Regions from separate parts of the Streptomyces sp. NPDC008163 genome, predicted to be linked through region 1. Evidence: riboswitches for the same ligand, from Rfam matches in the RefSeq annotation. Region 1 holds a riboswitch; the other holds the start of a gene.
The links. Region 1 has a riboswitch for S-adenosylmethionine ahead of thrC (threonine synthase). Riboswitches for the same ligand answer to the same signal wherever they lie in the genome.

Region 1 (8,761 bases):
GTGCCGCCCACATCGAGGGCGATGACGTGTTTCACGTGGAACAGTTTCGCCCGAGCGACCCAAAAGGTCTAGTCCACTAGTGCTGTTTGTTGCGCATCCATACAAAATCCCGGTACCGGTTACGGGGATGGGCCCGGTTTGTCGAGGAGACCGCCCGGGAAGGGCCCGGCGCCTGCCCGATCCCGGGTCCGTTCCCCGTCCGTACGGGCCCTACTCCGGCAGGATCACGCTGCGCGAGAGATTGCGCGGGTGGTCGGGGTCGTACCCCTTCGACTCGGCCAGGACCACCGCGAGCCGCTGCGCGCGGATCAGGTCCGCCATCGGGTCCGCCGTGCCGTGGGCGACCAGCGTCCCGCCGACCGCCGCGACCTCGCCGGCCAGCCCCTCGGGCAGGGCGCCGAAGATCCAGGCCACCCGGTTCGGACCGGTGATCGCGATCGGGCCGTGGCGGTACTCCATCGCCGGGTACGACTCGGTCCAGGCGCCCGCCGCCTCGCGCATCTTCAGCCCGGCCTCCTGGGCGAGGCCGTAGGTCCAGCCGCGCCCCAGGAACGTCCACTGCTCGGCCGCGACCACCGCCTCGGCCAGCGGCTCGGTCACCGCCAGCTCCGCGTCCACCGCCGCCTCGGCCACGGTCTTCACCCCCGCCGGAAGCGGACCGGCCGCCTCCAGGCCCGCCCGGAGGAAGGCGAGCGCGGTCGTCGCGAACCGGGTCTGGACGACGGACTCCTCGTCCGCCCAGTCCAGCACCGCGACCGCGTCGGCCGCCGCCATGACGGGCGTCTTCGGGTCGCCGGTCAGTGCGACGGTGGGGACGCGCCCGCGCAGCTCGCCGAGGAGCGCCAGCACCTCGCTCGTCGTACCGGAGCGGGTGATCGCGACGACCCGGTCGTACGGCCGCCCCACCGGGAATTCCGAGGAGGCGTACGCGTCCGTCTCGCCCTGCCCCGCGGCCTCCCGCAGGGCCGCGTACGCGATGGCCATGAACCACGAGGTGCCGCATCCCGTGACGGCGACGCGCTCGCCCGGCTTCGGCAGTCCCTCGAACTCCGCGCCCGCCTGTGCGGCACGCCGCCAGCAGCTGGGCTGGGTGGCAATCTCAGATGCGGTACGCGACATGCGGAGCGGCTCCTTGCGGCTGGGCGCGGTCGGGGCGACGGGGCGGAGTGGTACGGGAACTGACGCACCGTCGGCTAAAGGTCTGGACCAATAAGGCCCGTACGTCGAGACCTACTTAGCAGCCGTCGCGGGCCCCGTGCAATGCTGCTGCGTTGTGGAAGCGATACCTCCGTGGTGTAGACCTCTATGCCGGTGGCGGGCAAAATCGCAGCTCACCCGGAGTGCCCCGCGCGAATGCGGGAGCTGTGGGCAGTGCAATCGACGAGGACGGACTGAGCTGTGCAGCGGCGTTACTTGGGACTGACGGCGGCTGTCGCCGTACTGGGGATGACGGCCACGCTGTCGGGCTGCGGCACGAGCGGCGGCTCCGGCGATGTGACGCTGAAGCTGGTCGCGGCCGACTACGGCACGAGCGCGGCGAACAAGTCCGACAAGTACTGGGACGACGTCGCCCGCGGCTTCGAGTCGTCCCACCCCGGCATCAAGGTCGACGTGACCGTCCTGCCCTGGACCGACATCGACCGCGAGGTCGCCAAGATGGTCAAGGACGGCAAGGCCCCCGACATCGCGCAGATCGGCGCCTACGCCGACTACGCGAAGGCGGGGAAGCTCTACTCCGCCGACGAGATGCTGAGCATCCCCACCCAGGCCAACTTCCTGCCGAAGCTCATCGACGCGGGGCAGGTCAACCGCATTCAGTACGGGCTGCCGTTCGTCGCCTCCACCCGGCTGCTCTTCTACAACAAGAAGCTCTTCTCGCAGGCCGGCCTCGACGCCCCCAGGACCTGGAGCGACATAGCCTCCGACGCCGCCGCGCTCAAGCAGCGCGGGGTGTCCTACCCCTTCGCGCTGCCGCTCGGGCCGGAGGAGTCCCAGGCCGAGACCCTGATGTGGATGCTCAGCGGAGGCGGCGGCTACACCGATGAGGTCGGCTCGTACGACATCGCCTCCGAGGAGAACGTCAAGACGTTCGACTGGCTGAAGTCGAACCTCGTGGACAAGGGCCTCGTCGGACCGGTCGCTCCCGGCAAGCTCAACCGCGCCCAGGCGTTCGAGGAGTTCTCGAAGGGGAAGGTCGGCATGCTCAACGGCCACCCCACGCTGATGGAGGAGGCGCAGAAGCAGGGCGTCAAGGTCGGCATGGTCCCGCTGCCCGGCGAGCAGGGGCCCACCGAGGGCTCGATGGGCGTCGCCGACTGGATCATGGGCTTCAAGCAGAACGATCACCGGGTCGAGATCGGCAAGTTCTTCGACTACCTGTTCACCGACAAGAACGTGATCGAGTTCGCCGACATGTACGACCTGCTGCCGCCCACGAACAGCGCGTCCGCGGCGATGGAGGACGACGCGAAGTACAAGCCGCTGCACCAGTTCCTGGCAGCGCTGCCGGAGTCGGAGTTCTACCCGTTCGGCAAGACGTCCTGGGCGGCGGCGAGCGAGTCGATCAAGGAGAACATCGGCAAGGCCGTGGAGCCGGGGGCGAGCCCGCGGAGCGTGCTGGAGCGGATCGCTCGCGATGCGACGCAGGCGGAGGCGGCGGAGTAGCCTCCGCGTTCCGTGGGGGCGGGGAGCGCCATATATTGGCTGATATGACCGCCCACCCCCCGAACGGCCCCGCCGAGTCCGCGCCGCTGTCCGACCGCGACCGAGCGGTCCTTGCGGTGGAGCGGCAGTCGTGGGCGGGGGCGGGGGCGAAGGAGCGGGCGATCCGGGAGCGGCTTGGGCTGTCGCCGACGCGGTATTACCAGCTGCTGAATGCGTTGCTGGATGATCGGCGGGCGCTGGAGGAGGATCCGGTGACGGTGAATCGCCTTCGGCGCGTGCGGGACGCTCGGCGCGGGCGGCGGTAACCGGGGCGCTGCCCCGGGCCCCGCGCCTCAGGCGCCGGCGGGGCTGGACGGTGTGGCGGCCAAATCAAGCCCCTGCGGCGATTGAGCAGCGGGGGTGCGGGGGCAGCGCCCCCGCAACGAGGTGCGCGGGGATACGCTCACCGCATGGGCACCCCACAGACAACCGCAGGCCGTACCGGGCTGGAAGCCCTCCTCGCCCGGCCGGCCGAGGCCCTCGTCGCGCTCGACTTCGACGGGACGCTGGCGGACATCGTGCCGGATCCGGAGCAGGCGCGGGCGCACCCCGGAGCCGTGGCGGCGCTCGCCGCCCTCGCGCCGAAGGTCGCGGCCGTGGCCGTGATCACCGGCCGCCCCGCCGACGTCGCCGTGCGGTTTGCCGGGGTCGCCGGAGTGGAAGGGCTCGACCATCTCGTCGTCCTCGGGCACTACGGGGCCGAGCGCTGGGACGCCGTGACCGGGGCCGTGCACGCCCCCGAACCGCACCCGGGCATCGCCGCCGTGCGCGCCGAACTCCCCGGCGTACTGGCGGAGTACGAGACCTGGACCGAGGACAAGGGCCACGCCCTCGCCGTGCACACCCGACGCGCCGCAGACCCGCAGGCCGCGTTCGACGCGCTGCGCGGGCCCCTCGGCGAACTGGCCGCGCGCCACGGGCTGATCGTGGAACCGGGGCGCCTGGTACTGGAGTTGCGCCCCCCGGGCATGGACAAGGGTGTCGCGCTCACCGAGTTCGTGCGCGAGATCGGCGCGACGTCCGTGCTGTACGCGGGCGACGACCTGGGCGACCTCGCCGCGTACGCGGCCGTGGAGAAGCTCCGGACACAGGACGAGGACGCCGTCCCGGGCCTGCTCATCTGCAGCGGCAGCGAGGTGCCGGAGCTCGCCGACCGCGCCGACCTGGCCCTGCCCGGGCCCGGCGCGGTCGTGGCGTACCTGCGGGACCTCGCCGACCGGCTCGCCTAGTCGCTAGTCGCGCCGCAGCGCGTCCAGCTGGTCCAGGAACCACTGCTGCGGGGGCAGCGCCGTGGCGGCCTCGGCCAGGCGTTCCGTGCGGGCGGCCCGCACGTCGTCCGGGAGCGTCAGCGCTTCGTGCAGCGCGTCGGCCGTGGCGGAGACGTCGTACGGGTTGACCGTGAACGCGTGCTCGCCGAGCTCCTCGTACGCACCGGCCTCCCGCGACAGGACCAGCGCGCAGCCCTCGTCGGAGACGACCGGGACCTCCTTGGCGACCAGGTTCATGCCGTCCCGGATCGGGTTGACGAGGGCGACGTCGGCCAGCCGGTACGCGGCGAGCGAGCGGGCGAAATCGTCCTTGACGTGCAGGACGACCGGGGTCCAGCCCGCCGTGCCGTACGTCTTGTTGATCGCGTCGGCGACCTGCTGGACCTCCGCGGTGTACTCCCGGTAGACCGCGAGGTCCTGGCGCGAGGGATAGGCGAAGGCGACGTGCACGACGCGTTCGCGCCATTCGGGGTGCTCGTCCAGCAGGGTGCGGTAGGCGTGCAGGCCCCGGACGATGTTCTTGGACAGCTCCGTGCGGTCGACCCGGACGACGGTCTTCCGGTCGGGCCCGATCTGCTCGCGCAGGGCCGCCATCCGCTCGTCCACGTCCGCCTCGTGCGACCGGCTCCGCAGGAATCCGGCGTCGGCGCCCAGGCCGTGGACCCCGACGCGGGTGCCGCCGGTGCCGCCCAGGATCTCCGCGCAGCAGCCGATGAAGGCGTCCGCCCAGCGGCGGGTCAGGAAGGCGGCGCGGTCGGCGCCGAGGATGCCGCGCAGCAGCTGCTCGGCGATGTCGTCGGGGAGCAGCCGGAAGTAGTCGACGGGCGCCCACGGGGTGTGCGAGAAGTGGCCGATCCGCAGGTCGGGGCGGAGCTCGCGGAGCATGCCGGGGACCAGCGAGAGGTGGTAGTCCTGCACGAGGACGGCCGCGCCCTCGCCCGCCTCCTCGGCCAGCGCCTCGGCGAAGGCCCGGTTGTACGTCTCGAAGGAGGCCCACTGCCTGCGGAACTCCGCGTCGAAGACGGGCTCGACGGGCGTCTGGTACAGCATGTGGTGGACGAACCACAGCACGGAGTTGGCGATGCCGTTGTACGCGTCGGCGTGCACCGCGGCGTCGATGTCGAGCATCCGGACGCCCGGCTCGCCGACTCCCCGGCGCACCGCCTCGCGGTCGCCGTCGCCGAGGGCGGCGCAGACCCACATCTTGTCGTCGACGGCGCTGAGGCCGGAGACGAGTCCGCCCCCGCCCCGTTTCGCTTCGAGGGTGCCGTCGTCGCCCAGGGCGTACGAGACGGGGCCGCGGTTGGAGGCGACGAGAACCTGGGCAGCGGGCTGGGGGGCGTGCTCGGAGACCATGGCCGGAATCTAGCCCGAACCCGATCCGTCCAAACGTACGAAGCCGGACGGCGTGGGGTCGTGATCAGGCCGCGCGGCGTGCCACGTACTCCTCGATCTCGCACATCGGCGGCCTCTCCTGCGTGTCGACGGGGTACGTGCGGGGAACGAACCCGTCCGGCCCGCGTTCGAACTGGGTCAGCGAGGGGCGCACCAGATGGCCCCGGGAGAGCCGCACCTGCGCGGTGCGGTAGATCGCGGAGGCCATCCGGCCGAGCGCCCGGCCGTCCTGGTGGCGGTGGACGCGGACGCCGACGTCGACCTGCGCGAGGGCGTCGAGGCCCACGGTGTGCAGCGCGTCCACGAGCAGGCCGAGCTCGACCCCGTAACCGACCGGGAACGGCAGCCGCTCCAGGAGCGAGCGGCGTGCGGCGTACTCGCCGCCCAGCGGCTGGACGAAGCCCGCGAGGAGCGGCCAGTGCAGATTCAGCAGGGGCCGGGCCACCAGCTCGGTGACGCGGCCGCCCTGCCCGGCTGCCTCGCCGAGCGGCCGGTCGTACATCGCCTTGACGAACTGCACCTCGGGTTGGGCGAGCAGCGGGCCGACGATGCCGGAGACGAAGTCGGCCGAGAAGTCCTTCAGGTCCGCGTCGATGAAGCACAGGATGTCGCCCCTGGTCACCAGGAGCGACCGCCACAGCACCTCGCCCTTGCCGGGGACGGCCGGGAGGCGGGGCAGGATCGCGTCGCGGTGGACCACCCGGGCGCCCGCGCGGCGGGCCACCTCGGCGGTGGCGTCCGTGGAGCCCGAGTCGATCACGACCAGCTCGTCCACCAGCGGGATCCGCTCCATCAGCTCGCGCCGGATCGTCGCGACGATGTCACCGACGGTCGCGGCCTCGTTGAGGGCCGGTAGAACGACGCTCACGCCCGTACCGTTCGCGGCGGCCCGCACGCTCCCGGGCGGGTGGTCGGCGGCCGACCAGGAACGCCTGGTCAGCCAGCGTTCGACCTCTTCGAGCACGGTCGATACTCCCTGTATGTGATCCATCTCGCGGTACGGACGGCTATCTCACCCGTCCGGTCCTTCGGTTACAGTCTTGAACAACGCGGACGGTCCTCGCATGCCGGGGTCGGTCCGCCGACAAATGCGCGGATCCATGATCCGTCGCCACAGCGCTCATCCAGAGGGACAGAGGGAACGGCCCGTTGAAGTCCCGGCAACCCTCCTGCCGACCGCGAGGTCAGGTGGGGAAGGTGCCAATTCCGTCTCGCGGCGAAACGCGCCGTGAGGAAGATGAGGAGAAAGGGCCTCGCCATCATGGCTGTTGAAACCGTCGCAGCACACACCGAATCCTCTGTGGACCTGGGTCCCGCCGCGGCTCTTTCCTGCCGCGAATGCGGTGAGCGGTTCGCACTTGGTCCCATTTTCGCCTGCGCGTCCTGTTTCGGGCCGCTCGAAGTGGCGTACGACCTGCCGAGCGGCTCCCCCGACGAGCTGAAGAAGCGCATCGAGGCCGGCCCGAACAACATCTGGCGCTACGCGCCGCTGCTGCCGGTGCCCGCCGATGTGGCCGACAAGCCCAATCTCAACCCCGGCTTCACCAAGCTGGTCAAGGCCGACAACCTCGCCCGTGAGCTGGGTGTGACCGGCGGCCTGTACGTGAAGGACGACTCGGGCAACCCGACGCACTCCTTCAAGGACCGCGTCGTGGCGATCGCCGTCGAGGCCGCCCGCGCCTTCGGCTTCACCACGCTGTCCTGCTCCTCGACCGGCAACCTCGCCGGTGCGGTCGGCGCCGCCGCCTCGCGGGCCGGTCTGCGCTCCTGCGTGTTCATCCCGCACGACCTGGAGCAGGGCAAGGTCGTCATGGCCGCGGTGTACGGCGGTGAGCTGGTCGGCATCGAGGGCAACTACGACGACGTCAACCGCTTCTGCTCCGAGCTCATCGGCGACCCGCTCGGCGAGGGCTGGGGGTTCGTCAACGTGAACCTGCGTCCGTACTACGGCGAGGGTTCGAAGACGCTCGCGTACGAGATCTGCGAGCAGCTCGGCTGGCAGCTGCCCGACCAGATCGTCATCCCGATCGCGTCCGGCTCGCAGCTCACGAAGATCGACAAGGGTCTTCAGGAGCTGATCAAGCTCGGCCTGGTCGAGGACAAGCCGTACAAGATCTTCGGCGCCCAGGCCGAGGGCTGCTCCCCGGTCTCCACCGCCTTCAAGGCCGGTCACGACGTGGTCCGCCCGCAGAAGCCGAACACGATCGCCAAGTCCCTCGCGATCGGCAACCCGGCCGACGGCCCGTACGTCCTGGACATCGCCCGCCGCACCGGCGGTGCCGTCGAGGACGTCAACGACGAGCAGGTCGTGGACGCGATCAAGCTGCTGGCCCGCACCGAGGGCATCTTCGCCGAGACGGCGGGCGGGGTGACGGTCGGCGTGACGAAGAAGCTGATCGACGCCGGTCTGCTCGACCCGGCGCTCACCACCGTCGTCCTGAACACGGGTGACGGCCTCAAGACGCTGGACGCGGTGGCCGACACCTCGCAGGCGACCGCCACGATCCGCCCGAGCCTGGACGCCTTCCGCGCCGCCGGACTCGCCACCAGCTGACCACCCGAGACTTCAGGAAGGCACCGCCCATGAGCGTCAAGGTCCGCATTCCCACCATCCTCCGCACCTACACCGGCGGCCAGGCCGAGGTTCCGGCCGAGGGCGCGACCCTCTCCGAGGTCATCGCCTCGCTGGAGAAGGACCACCCGGGCATCGCCGCCCGCGTGCTGGACGACCAGGGCAAGCTGCGCCGCTTCGTCAACGTGTACGTCAACGACGACGACGTGCGTTTTGAAGGCGGCCTCGACGCGGCGACCCCGGACGGTGCCGGCGTCTCGATCATTCCCGCAGTGGCCGGCGGCTGCTGAGCCCAAGGCTCCGTAGCGTCACCGCAATTGCCCCCTCCGCGAGAGAAGCGGAGGGGGCAATTCTGCATGGTTGAGCGGGGTAGAGTGTGGGAAGTCCCCTTCGCTGCCCGTGCGCCTCGCATATGAGAATGCGCCGCGACACGATCAGAAGCAGCCAATGTGCGTGTGCCTCTTGTGCCTTAAGTCGCCTTTGTGGGGCCCGACTTGCCCCGCAAGCTCATGAATTCCTCATATTCGGGCGATCGGCGCTGCGCAGAATTGTCGTCCGATTGACCTGTCGCACAGGGCAGTTGGGCAGATACATTCAGCCGCGGTCGACGCGCTTCGGCGCACACACGTTACAGGGGAGTTAGGCATGGCTCAGGGCACCGTCAAGTGGTTCAACGCGGAGAAGGGGTACGGCTTCATCGCGGTCGACGGTGGTGCGGATGTATTCGTCCACTACAGCGCGATCCAGATGGACGGGTACCGCACCCTCGAAGAAGGTCAGCGGGTCGAGTTCGAGATCTCGCAGGGCCAGAAGGGGCCGCAGG
Region 2 (8,761 bases), on a different contig from region 1:
CGCGGACGCCCCGGGAGGTGCTGTCGGGCGCCCGGTCGGCCTGGGCGGAGCAGCCGGCGGCGCACAGCAGCGCGGCGAGCACGGCACCCGCCGCGCGCCGCCCGCCACGTATGCGCACCTGTTCGACCACATGACGAGCGTACGGGCTGTCGCCGGGCTCAGACCCGGGTGACCGAGGAGACGGGCATCATCCCGACGGGGTCGTAGCGGACCGGGGCGCCCGGGTACGGGGCGTGGATGACCTGGCCGTTCCCGACGTACATCGCGATGTGGCTGGCGTCCGCCCGGTAGGCGACGAGGTCTCCGGGGCGGGCCTCGGAGAGCGGCACCAGGTGCCCGGCGTACCGCTGCGCCTGCGAGGTCCGGGGCAGGCTCACCCCGGCCTGCGCCCAGGCCCACTGCATCAGACCGGAGCAGTCGAACCCGGAGGGCCCGTTGGCACCCCACACATAGGGCCGGCCGAGCGCCTGCTGTGCGGCCAGGACGGCCGCGGCGGCGCGGGACGAGCCCGCGGGGAGCCCTGTCAGGAGCCCGGCGCCCGGGTCGCGGCCGGCGCGCGAGGCGCGGGACAGGGCGGCCCGCTCGGAGGCCGGCAGCGACTTCAGCAGCTGCCTGGCGCGGGCGAGCTTGCCCTCGACGGTCCGCTTGTGGCGGCTGACGGCCTCCCGGCGGCGCTCCAGGCCGGCCAGCGAGCGGGCGGCCTCGGCCCGGGTCTGGGCGAGCGCCCGCTGGGCCTTGCGCAGCTCGGCGAGGGCGGTGGCCCGGTGGGCGTCGGCCAGGGTGACGGCGGCGGCCCGGTCGAGGTAGCTGTCGGGGTCCGAGGTGAGCAGCAGGGCCAGCGAGGGGTCGATGCCGCCCGCGCGGTACTCCGCCCGGGCCGCCGAGCCCAGCTCCTCGCGCATCCGGTTGATGCGTTCCTGGCCCCGGGCGGCCCGGTCCTGGGCCCGGCTGAACTCGCCGCGCAGCCGGGTCACGTCCTCACCGGCCCTGTTGTACCGCTCGGTGGCGCGCTCGGCCTCGGCGTACAGGCGGTCGACGCGGGCCCCGGCGGACTGGGGGGTGTCCTGCGGCTCGGCGTGCGCGGTGGCGGCGCCGAGCGTCGCGGCGGCGGTCGCGGCCGCCGCCGTCAGGACGGTGGCCCGGGCACCGCGGCCGGTACCTGGCTGTGTGGAACGGCGATGGGATCCCACAGGACGCCGCACTCCCTTCCGCTGCACGCAGACGCGCGCGGCCCCTGCCGCCCGGGCGGGCGGACCGACGTACGGGAGCCGTGACAGCAGGCAGACAGTAACCGCGTGATCACGGAGCGGACAAAGACGCGCCGGACCGGCGGGGGCCACACACAGTGACGCCCCGCCGGTGACCTGTGGTCTCCGGCGGGGCGGGCGTCAGTACGGGGCGCGGTAATTCGCCCGTTCGGGCGCGGTTCAGATGCGCACGGCGGCGTAGATGCTGCCGATGGTGCTCATCGACTCGTAGCGGACGTACGCGCCGGGGTACGGGGCGTGCAGCACCTGGCCGTTGCCCGCGTAGAGACCGACGTGCTCGTTGCCGTTGAAGAAGACCAGGTCGCCGGGGGCGAGCTGGCTGACGCCGATCCGGTGCCCCTGGTTGACCTGGGTGTACGTGGTGCGGGTGATGTTGACGCCGGCCTGGGCGTACGCCCACATGGTCAGGCCCGAGCAGTCGAAGGAGTTGGGGCCGGTGGCCGCGGGCACGTACGGCTTGCCCAGGCGGGTGGCGGCGGCGTTGAGGGCGGCCTTCCCGAGACCGGAGGCGGCGACCTCGTTGCCGAGCTCGACCCGGGTGCCGGCGGCACGGCTCGCGCGGGCCTCGTCCTGGCGGAGCTTCTCGCGCTCGGCGGCGGTGAGGGAGTTGAGCAGCTGGCGCGCCTCGGCCAGCTTCTCCTGCTGCTTCTTCTTCTTCTCACCGAGCGTCTTGCGGACGGAGGCGAGGTCGCTCAGCTTGTCCTGGGCCTCCTTGCGCTGCTGCGCGAGGGCCCGCTGCTTCTCCTGGACCTTCGACAGGGCCTCGGTCTGCTTGGCCGTCAGCTGGTCGAGCGCGGACGCCTGGTCGAGGAAGCTGTCCGGGTCGGAGGAGAGGAACAGCTGCACGGAGGGGTCGATGCCTCCGGAGCGGTACTGCGCGGCGGCGAGGGAACCGAGGCCGGACCGGAGCTGGTTGAGCTCCTCCTGGCCGCGGGCCACCTTGTCCTGGATCGCGCCGATCTGCTTCTCGAGCTTCTCCTGCTTCTCCTTCGCCCCGTTGTACTGCTCGGTGGCCGCTCCGGCCTCCTCGTAGAGCTTGTCGACCTTCGCCTTGACCTCGTTCTTGGTCGGCTTGGGGTCGGCGTGGGCGGCCTGGGAGGACAGGGCGACGGCCGCGGCTGCGGTCGCGGTGAGCACGGTCACACGTGTGCGGCTCGGCTGCTTGGGACGACGGTGGGACGCCACGAAGGCGAGCTCCTTCTTCCTCGAGCCGCCTACCGGATCTGTGGGGGAGGGATCCCCGGCTCCGTGCACGTCACGGACTCGGCGGTTCCTTCGCCGCCACCCCGGGTGGGTGATCGACCGCGCGAAGGTTCGAGGCCCGACCCTAGTGACCATCTTGTGATCAGTTCAAATCCTCACAGGAAAAATCTCGTCACACTCGGCACTTCTTTACCCACACCCCACGGCGTGTAGCGGCGACTTGACGGTCCGTTCCCTGATCTCGGCCGAACTCCCCGCAAGAGGCGCTAAACCCGCGAAAGCCGCTTCAGGAGCAAGGCGGACGCAACGGGCCTGGCCCCCGCCTTCGCCACTCCGTCGGCCACCTCGCGGTCGGTGGAGACCACCACCACGGGCCGCCCCGGCGGCTCCGCGCGCGCCAGTTGGCGGATCAGCTCGTCGGCGGTGACCCCCGGCTTGCTGAACAGCACCCGCACCCCGCGCGGCGGCGCGAGCAGCACCGGGGCGGCCAGCTCCGCCCCGTCGAACACACATGTCATCTCCGCGCCCGTACGGGCCGCGAGGACCGAGAGCCCGCCCAGCAGCCGGAGCCGCTGCTTCTCCAACGGCATCTGCGGATACCCCGTCTTGGTGACGTTGTAGCCGTCCACGATCAGATGGGCCTGCGGCAGCGCCAGGAGCTGGTCGAGCAGTGCCGGGTCGGTCTCCGAAAGGGCCCTGGCCGCGATGTCCTTGGGCGACATCCGGCCGGGCTCCACCGCGTCCACGCTGTCCGCAGGGCGGATCGAGGAGGGTGGCAGCGCCAGTTCGCGCCGCAGCCCGCCGGCCGCTTCGAGCACCGTGTCGAGCAGCAGCCGCAGCCGCATGTCCTCGACCGAGCGCCCCTCCCGGGCCGCCCTGCGACTCGCCTCGACGGACGCCTCGGCCTCCCCGAGCCGCGCCCTCAGCCGCCGGGTCTCGCTCTCCGCGGCGGACACCTGGGCGGCCGTCTCGGCGCGTACGGTCTCGGTCTCGGCCTTGGACCTGCGCACCGCCGCCTCACCGCGCTTGACCTCGCTGAGGGCACTGCGCAGCTTGCGCTGGAGGGAGTCCGCCTCCTTGCGGGCGGCGTCCAGTTCGGCGCGGAGCCGTTCCGTCTCGGTCTTCGTGTGCGCCCGGGCCTCGGCCAGTTCCTCGCGCAGCCGGGCCACTTCGCGCCGGCTCTCCTCGTCGGCCCGCTCGGCGTCCGCGCGCTGGACCTCCTCGCCGGCCGCCGCGACCAGCTTCACCCAGCCGTCGGGGCGCAGCACATACGCCGCCGCCGCCACGTCCACCGGGTCGGCGGCGGCGGGCGGCGCGCCGGACTCCAGGGCGCCCGCCAGCTCCGGCTGGGCCTCCCGCAGCCGGTCACCGATGCGGTGGCGGAACTGCGCGTCGTTCGCCACGGCGGCCGCCATGGCGTTCCCGGCGAACTTGGCGCGCCTGGAGGCCGTGAAGCGGGCGTACTGCCTCAGCTGGGCGGGCAGTTCGGCGACCGTGAGACCACCGAACGCGTCGGACACCAGCGCGACGACCCGGCGCCGTACCCCTTCGGGCAGCGGGCGGTCGAGCGCCTCCACGGCGTCGTCGGCCCCGTCGGCCGACGCGGCGCCGCCCTCGGGCTGCTCCACCATCCGTCACCCCATTGTGTTGTCTCCGCACGGCCCCGTCAGGAGTCGGCACCCGGCCTGTCGACGAGCTCGATCTGGTCCACCGCGTTGCACCAACGACACCGGACCGACTCGATGGTCTCACTGACCACCTCGCGTTCCTCGACGCTCGACTCACCGGCCAGGTCGAGGTGCACGTACTCCACGACCTTCGAGGACCGCGTCACGTCGAAGCGCGTGAGGTTCCCGCAGAGCGTGCAGCGCCAGCGGGTCGTGTCGGTCGGCTGGGGAACGGTCGTCATCGTGCGTCCTCTTTCGTCGAGCCGTGAGCTGCCGGACAAGGGTCTCGCGGTGCGCCGTCGAACTGCGGATGCCCACCCGTCACCCTACGGCCTCGGTGCGTCCGCCCGGCACGGCGAGGCGGTCTGTCCCGTTCGCTCCGTTTGCGTCATGCTCTGTTCATGATCGATCGGCGGGCCGCCGCGGGCAGGCTCCTTCGGGCGGCCACTTCGGGCGGGCCGCCGGTGACGTACGCCCTCATCGCCCTGTGCTGCGCGGTCTTCGTGATCAGCCCGCTCTCCGGTTTCGTCCCGGTGCGCGGCGGGGCCGACGCGCTGCTCGCCGCGCAGGCGGGCTACTTCGAACGGTGGGGCGTGATCCCGAGCGAGCTGTGGGACGGCTCGGCGCACGCGCTGCTCACCCCGTTCACCGCGCTGTTCGTGCACGGCAGCTGGCTGCACCTGCTGGGGAACATGCTGTTCCTCTACGTCTTCGGCGCGATGGCCGAGGAGCGCATGGGGCACACCGAGTTCGCCCTGTTCTACCTGGGCTGCGGTTACCTCGCGCTGCTCGCGTACGCCGCCGCGCACGCCACGTCCGACCAGACGCTCGTCGGTGCGTCGGGGGCGATCTCCGCGGTGCTCGGGGCGTTCCTCTACCTCTTTCCCCGGGCCCGGGTGACCAGCGTCTTCCCGTTCCTGCTGTTCCTGCCGCTGCGCTTCCCCGCGTGGGTGGTGCTGATCTTCTGGTTCGTGCTCCAGTGGCTGGCCGCCGAGGGCGCGGGAAGCGGCCCCGGGGTGGCGTACCTGGCCCACGTCGTCGGCTTCGCGACCGGCTTCCTGTACGCCTGGGGCCGCTACAGGCGCGACGGCAGAGGCCCTAGAGTGAAGGCTCCAGCCACGGCCACCGAGGGAGAAACACAGCCGTGATCACCGCGATCGTGCTCATCAAAACCAGCGTGGACCGGATTCCCGAGATCGCCGAGGCCATCGCCGCGCTGGACAGTGTCAGCGAGGTCTTCTCGGTCACCGGCACCTACGACCTGATCGCCATGGTCCGGGTGGCCAAGCACGACGACCTGGCCGAGGTCATCCCCGGCCGGATCAGCAAGATCCCGGGCGTCGAGGGGACCGACACCCACGTGGCCTTCCGTACGTACTCCCAGCACGACCTGGAGGCCGCGTTCTCCATCGGCCTGGACGCGTAGGGTCGCCGCGCCGCCCGGCCCTCAGATCTGGGCGGCGCCCCGGTCCGGCACGCAACGGCCGTCCTCGGTGCGGTACTTCCAGCGCGCCCCGTCGCTCACCAGCTCCCGGACCGCGCGCAGGAAGCGCTCGACGTGCTCGTCCGGGGTCCCGGCGCCGAAGCTGACCCGGATCGCGTTCAGGGACCGCTCCCCCGGCTCCGCCTCCGGCGCGCCGCACTCCCCCGCCTCACCCGGGTCGCTGCCGAGCAGGGTGCGCACGAGCGGGTGGGCGCAGAAGAGGCCGTCGCGCACCCCGATGCCGTACTCGGCGGAGAGGGCGGCGGCGAAGTGGGAGCTGTTCCAGCCCTCCACCACGAACGAGATCACGCCGACCCTCGGCGCGTCGTCGCCGAACAGCGAGAGCACCTTCACCTCGGGGACCTCGGCCAGCCCCGTCAGGACCTCGGCGACGAGACGCTGCTCGCGGGCGACCAGCCGGTCGAACCCGGCCTCGGTGAGCGCCTTGCAGGCGGAGGCGATGGAGTAGACGCCGATGACGTTGGGCGAGCCGGCCTCGTGCCGGGCGGCCGTGGTGTGCCACTCCACGTCCACGCCGCCGTCCGTGCGCCGGGCCACCGTGCGGGACGCACCGCCGCCCGCCAGGTACGGCTCCGCCTCGCGCAGCCAGTCGGCCCGGCCGGCCAGGACGCCCGAGCCGAACGGGGCGTACAGCTTGTGCCCGGAGAAGGCGACCCAGTCGACGTCCAGCTCCGTGATGTCCACGGGGTGGTGCGGGGCGAGCTGGGCGGCGTCCAGGACGATCCGGGCGCCGTGCGCGTGTGCGGCGGCGGCCAGCTCCCGTACGGGCCACAGCTCGCCGGTCACGTTGGAGGCGCCGGTGACGCAGACCAGCGCGGGGCCGTGGGGCTCCCGGTCCGTGAGGGCCCGCTCCAGCGTGGCGACGGCCTCGGCGGGGGTGCGCGGGGCGTTCAGGTAGGTGACGCGGGCGTCGCGCCAGGGCAGCAGCGAGGCGTGGTGCTCGGTCTCGAAGACGAAGACCTGGCAGTCGGCGGGCAGCGCGGCGGCCAGCAGGTTCAGCGAGTCCGTGGTGGACCGGGTGAAGACCACCTGGTCCTCGGGGCGGCAGCCCAGGAACTCCGCCACGGTGGCCCGGCTGGACTCGAAGAGGTCCGTGGACAGCTGCGAGAGGTACCCGGCGCCGCGGTGCACGCTGCCGTAGTACGGCGCGTAGGCGGCCACGTCGTCCCAGACCCGCTTCAGCGCCGGGGCGCTCGCCGCGTAGTCCAGCGCGGCGTAGCCGACCTCCCCACCGGTGACCAGCGGGACGAGGACATCCTCGCCCAGAACCGGCAGCGGGGCACAGAGGGACTGGTCGGCGGCAACGGTGAAGACAGACATGGCGGACTCCCGTAACAGGCAGGCGAATTCCGCGTACCGGCAGAGACACGGCAGCACGGAGTGAAAGAAAGAGGGGGTGTGCGGAACAGGGCCTGAGGCCCTAACGCATTCGCTTGCTCACAAGAGGCTCCCTGAGGACCAAGGACCCCACGGGTGGACGTCACGCGACGTCGAGGGGTCCGCGCTTGCCACAGACCTCGCTGCCTGCGGCCCGGTCTTCACCCGGGGCACCCCGCCACGGACGGAGGGTTGCCGGACAGCGGGCCGGGGCCGTAGTCGCTGTCACTCATGACCTGCGCAGCATCTTGCCATACGTACGGGAGCGCGCAAGGCGCAGTCCGCGATCCGGACTGCGCCCTGCCTCACACCGACGCGCTCACGCGTTGCTGGCGACGACCCATCTCTCCAGCGCCCGCCCGGCCTCGCCCGAGTCGATGGACTCGGCGGCCTTCGCCATACCGGCCCGGATCTGCTCGGTGAGCGGCGCGTCCCCCGGGTCCAGCGCGACCAGCGCCGCCGCCGAGTTGAGCAGCACGGCGTCCCGTACCGGACCGGTCTCCCCGGCCAGCAGCCGGCGTGCCACATCCGCGTTGTACGAGGCGTCGGCGCCGCGCAGCGCCTCCACCGGGACCAGCTCGACGCCCACGTCGCGCGGGTCGAAGGTGTCCTCGCGGACCACGCCGTCCCGGGCCACCCAGACCCGCGAGGTCGCCGTGGTGGTGAGCTCGTCCAGGCCGTCGTCGCCCCGGAAGACCAGCGCGGAGTTGCCGCGCTCGGCGAGGACGCCCGCGACGATGGGGGCCATGCGCAGATCGGCGACCCCGATCGCCTGGGAGCGCACCCGGGCCGGGTTGGTGAGCGGGCCCAGGATGTTGAACGTGGTGGGCGCGCCCAGCTCCGCACGCGCCTTGGCCGCGTGGCGCAGGGCGGGGTGGAACTTCACCGCGAAGCAGAAGGTGATGCCCGCCTCCTCGGCCACCTCCACGACGCGCCGGGGGGTCAGCTCCAGGTTGACGCCGAGCTTCCCGAGCACGTCGGACGAGCCGCTGGCCGACGAGGAGGCGCGGCTGCCGTGCTTGACGACCTTCGCGCCGGTGCCGGCCACGACGATCGCGGACATCGTGGAGATGTTGACGGTCTTGGCCATGTCGCCCCCGGTGCCGACGATGTCGACGGTGCGGCCGGGGACCTCGATGGTCGTGGCGTGCTCGTACATCGCGCGGACCAGGCCGGAGACCTCGGTGACCGTCTCGCCCTTGGCACGCAGGGCGACCGCGAATCCGGCGATCTGCACATCGGTCGCCTCGCCGCTCATGATGCGGTCCATGGCCCAGGCGGTGGCGTCGGAGCCCAGGTCCTCGCCGCGCAGCAGGGGGGTCAGCACGCCGGGCCAGGAGAAGGCCGCCACGCTGTCGCCGCCGTCCGGGGTCACAACGTTCATGGTCCGCTCCTGGGGTCCACAGCCGATAAGGGATCGGCTCCACCCTATCGAGCCCCCGGGACGGCAAAGAGCCCCGTCCATCGAATGGACGGGGCTCTCGCCGTGGCGATCAGAACGGGTGATCAGTGGTGGCCGTGGCCGCTGGTGATCTCCTTGTACTCCTCGGCGGTGGGCTTGGCGATCTGGCTGCTCTCGCCGTACAGGCTCTTGCTGAGCCGCGCCCGGACCTTGGTGATCCTGGAGACCTTGCGCTCGACACCGTTCTCGTCGACCGTCGGGCCGATCTCGAGCGGCTTGTACTGCTCGTGCGCGGTGAGCGCGTACCGGGCCTCCGGCGACAGCGGCTCGTGGACCTCGA

Region 2: another riboswitch for S-adenosylmethionine. It lies ahead of ACFZAT_RS06110 (aminotransferase class V-fold PLP-dependent enzyme); the one in region 1 lies ahead of thrC (threonine synthase).

What each region holds. Positions count from the first base shown of each region.
Region 1 covers NZ_JBIBHG010000017.1:51,000-59,760, reverse strand. The annotation lists gene ACFZAT_RS30440 (ROK family protein) at 1-35, opposite strand, end outside; gene ACFZAT_RS30435 (SIS domain-containing protein) at 211-1,119, opposite strand; gene ACFZAT_RS30430 (extracellular solute-binding protein) at 1,447-2,664, shown strand; gene ACFZAT_RS30425 (DUF3263 domain-containing protein) at 2,709-2,969, shown strand; gene otsB (trehalose-phosphatase) at 3,114-3,932, shown strand; gene ACFZAT_RS30415 (trehalose-6-phosphate synthase) at 3,936-5,327, opposite strand; gene ACFZAT_RS30410 (glucosyl-3-phosphoglycerate synthase) at 5,392-6,330, opposite strand; SAM riboswitch class I at 6,484-6,610, shown strand; gene thrC (threonine synthase) at 6,628-7,920, shown strand; gene ACFZAT_RS30400 (MoaD/ThiS family protein) at 7,950-8,228, shown strand; gene ACFZAT_RS30395 (cold-shock protein) at 8,584-8,761, shown strand, end outside.
Region 2 covers NZ_JBIBHG010000002.1:221,572-230,332, reverse strand. The annotation lists gene ACFZAT_RS06145 (hypothetical protein) at 1-130, opposite strand, end outside; gene ACFZAT_RS06140 (NlpC/P60 family protein) at 159-1,190, opposite strand; gene ACFZAT_RS06135 (NlpC/P60 family protein) at 1,428-2,453, opposite strand; gene ACFZAT_RS06130 (NYN domain-containing protein) at 2,738-4,102, opposite strand; gene ACFZAT_RS06125 (hypothetical protein) at 4,138-4,380, opposite strand; gene ACFZAT_RS06120 (rhomboid family intramembrane serine protease) at 4,540-5,286, shown strand; gene ACFZAT_RS06115 (Lrp/AsnC family transcriptional regulator) at 5,283-5,564, shown strand; gene ACFZAT_RS06110 (aminotransferase class V-fold PLP-dependent enzyme) at 5,586-6,962, opposite strand; SAM riboswitch class IV at 7,139-7,256, opposite strand; gene trpD (anthranilate phosphoribosyltransferase) at 7,339-8,403, opposite strand; gene ACFZAT_RS06100 (cytochrome b N-terminal domain-containing protein) at 8,526-8,761, opposite strand, start outside.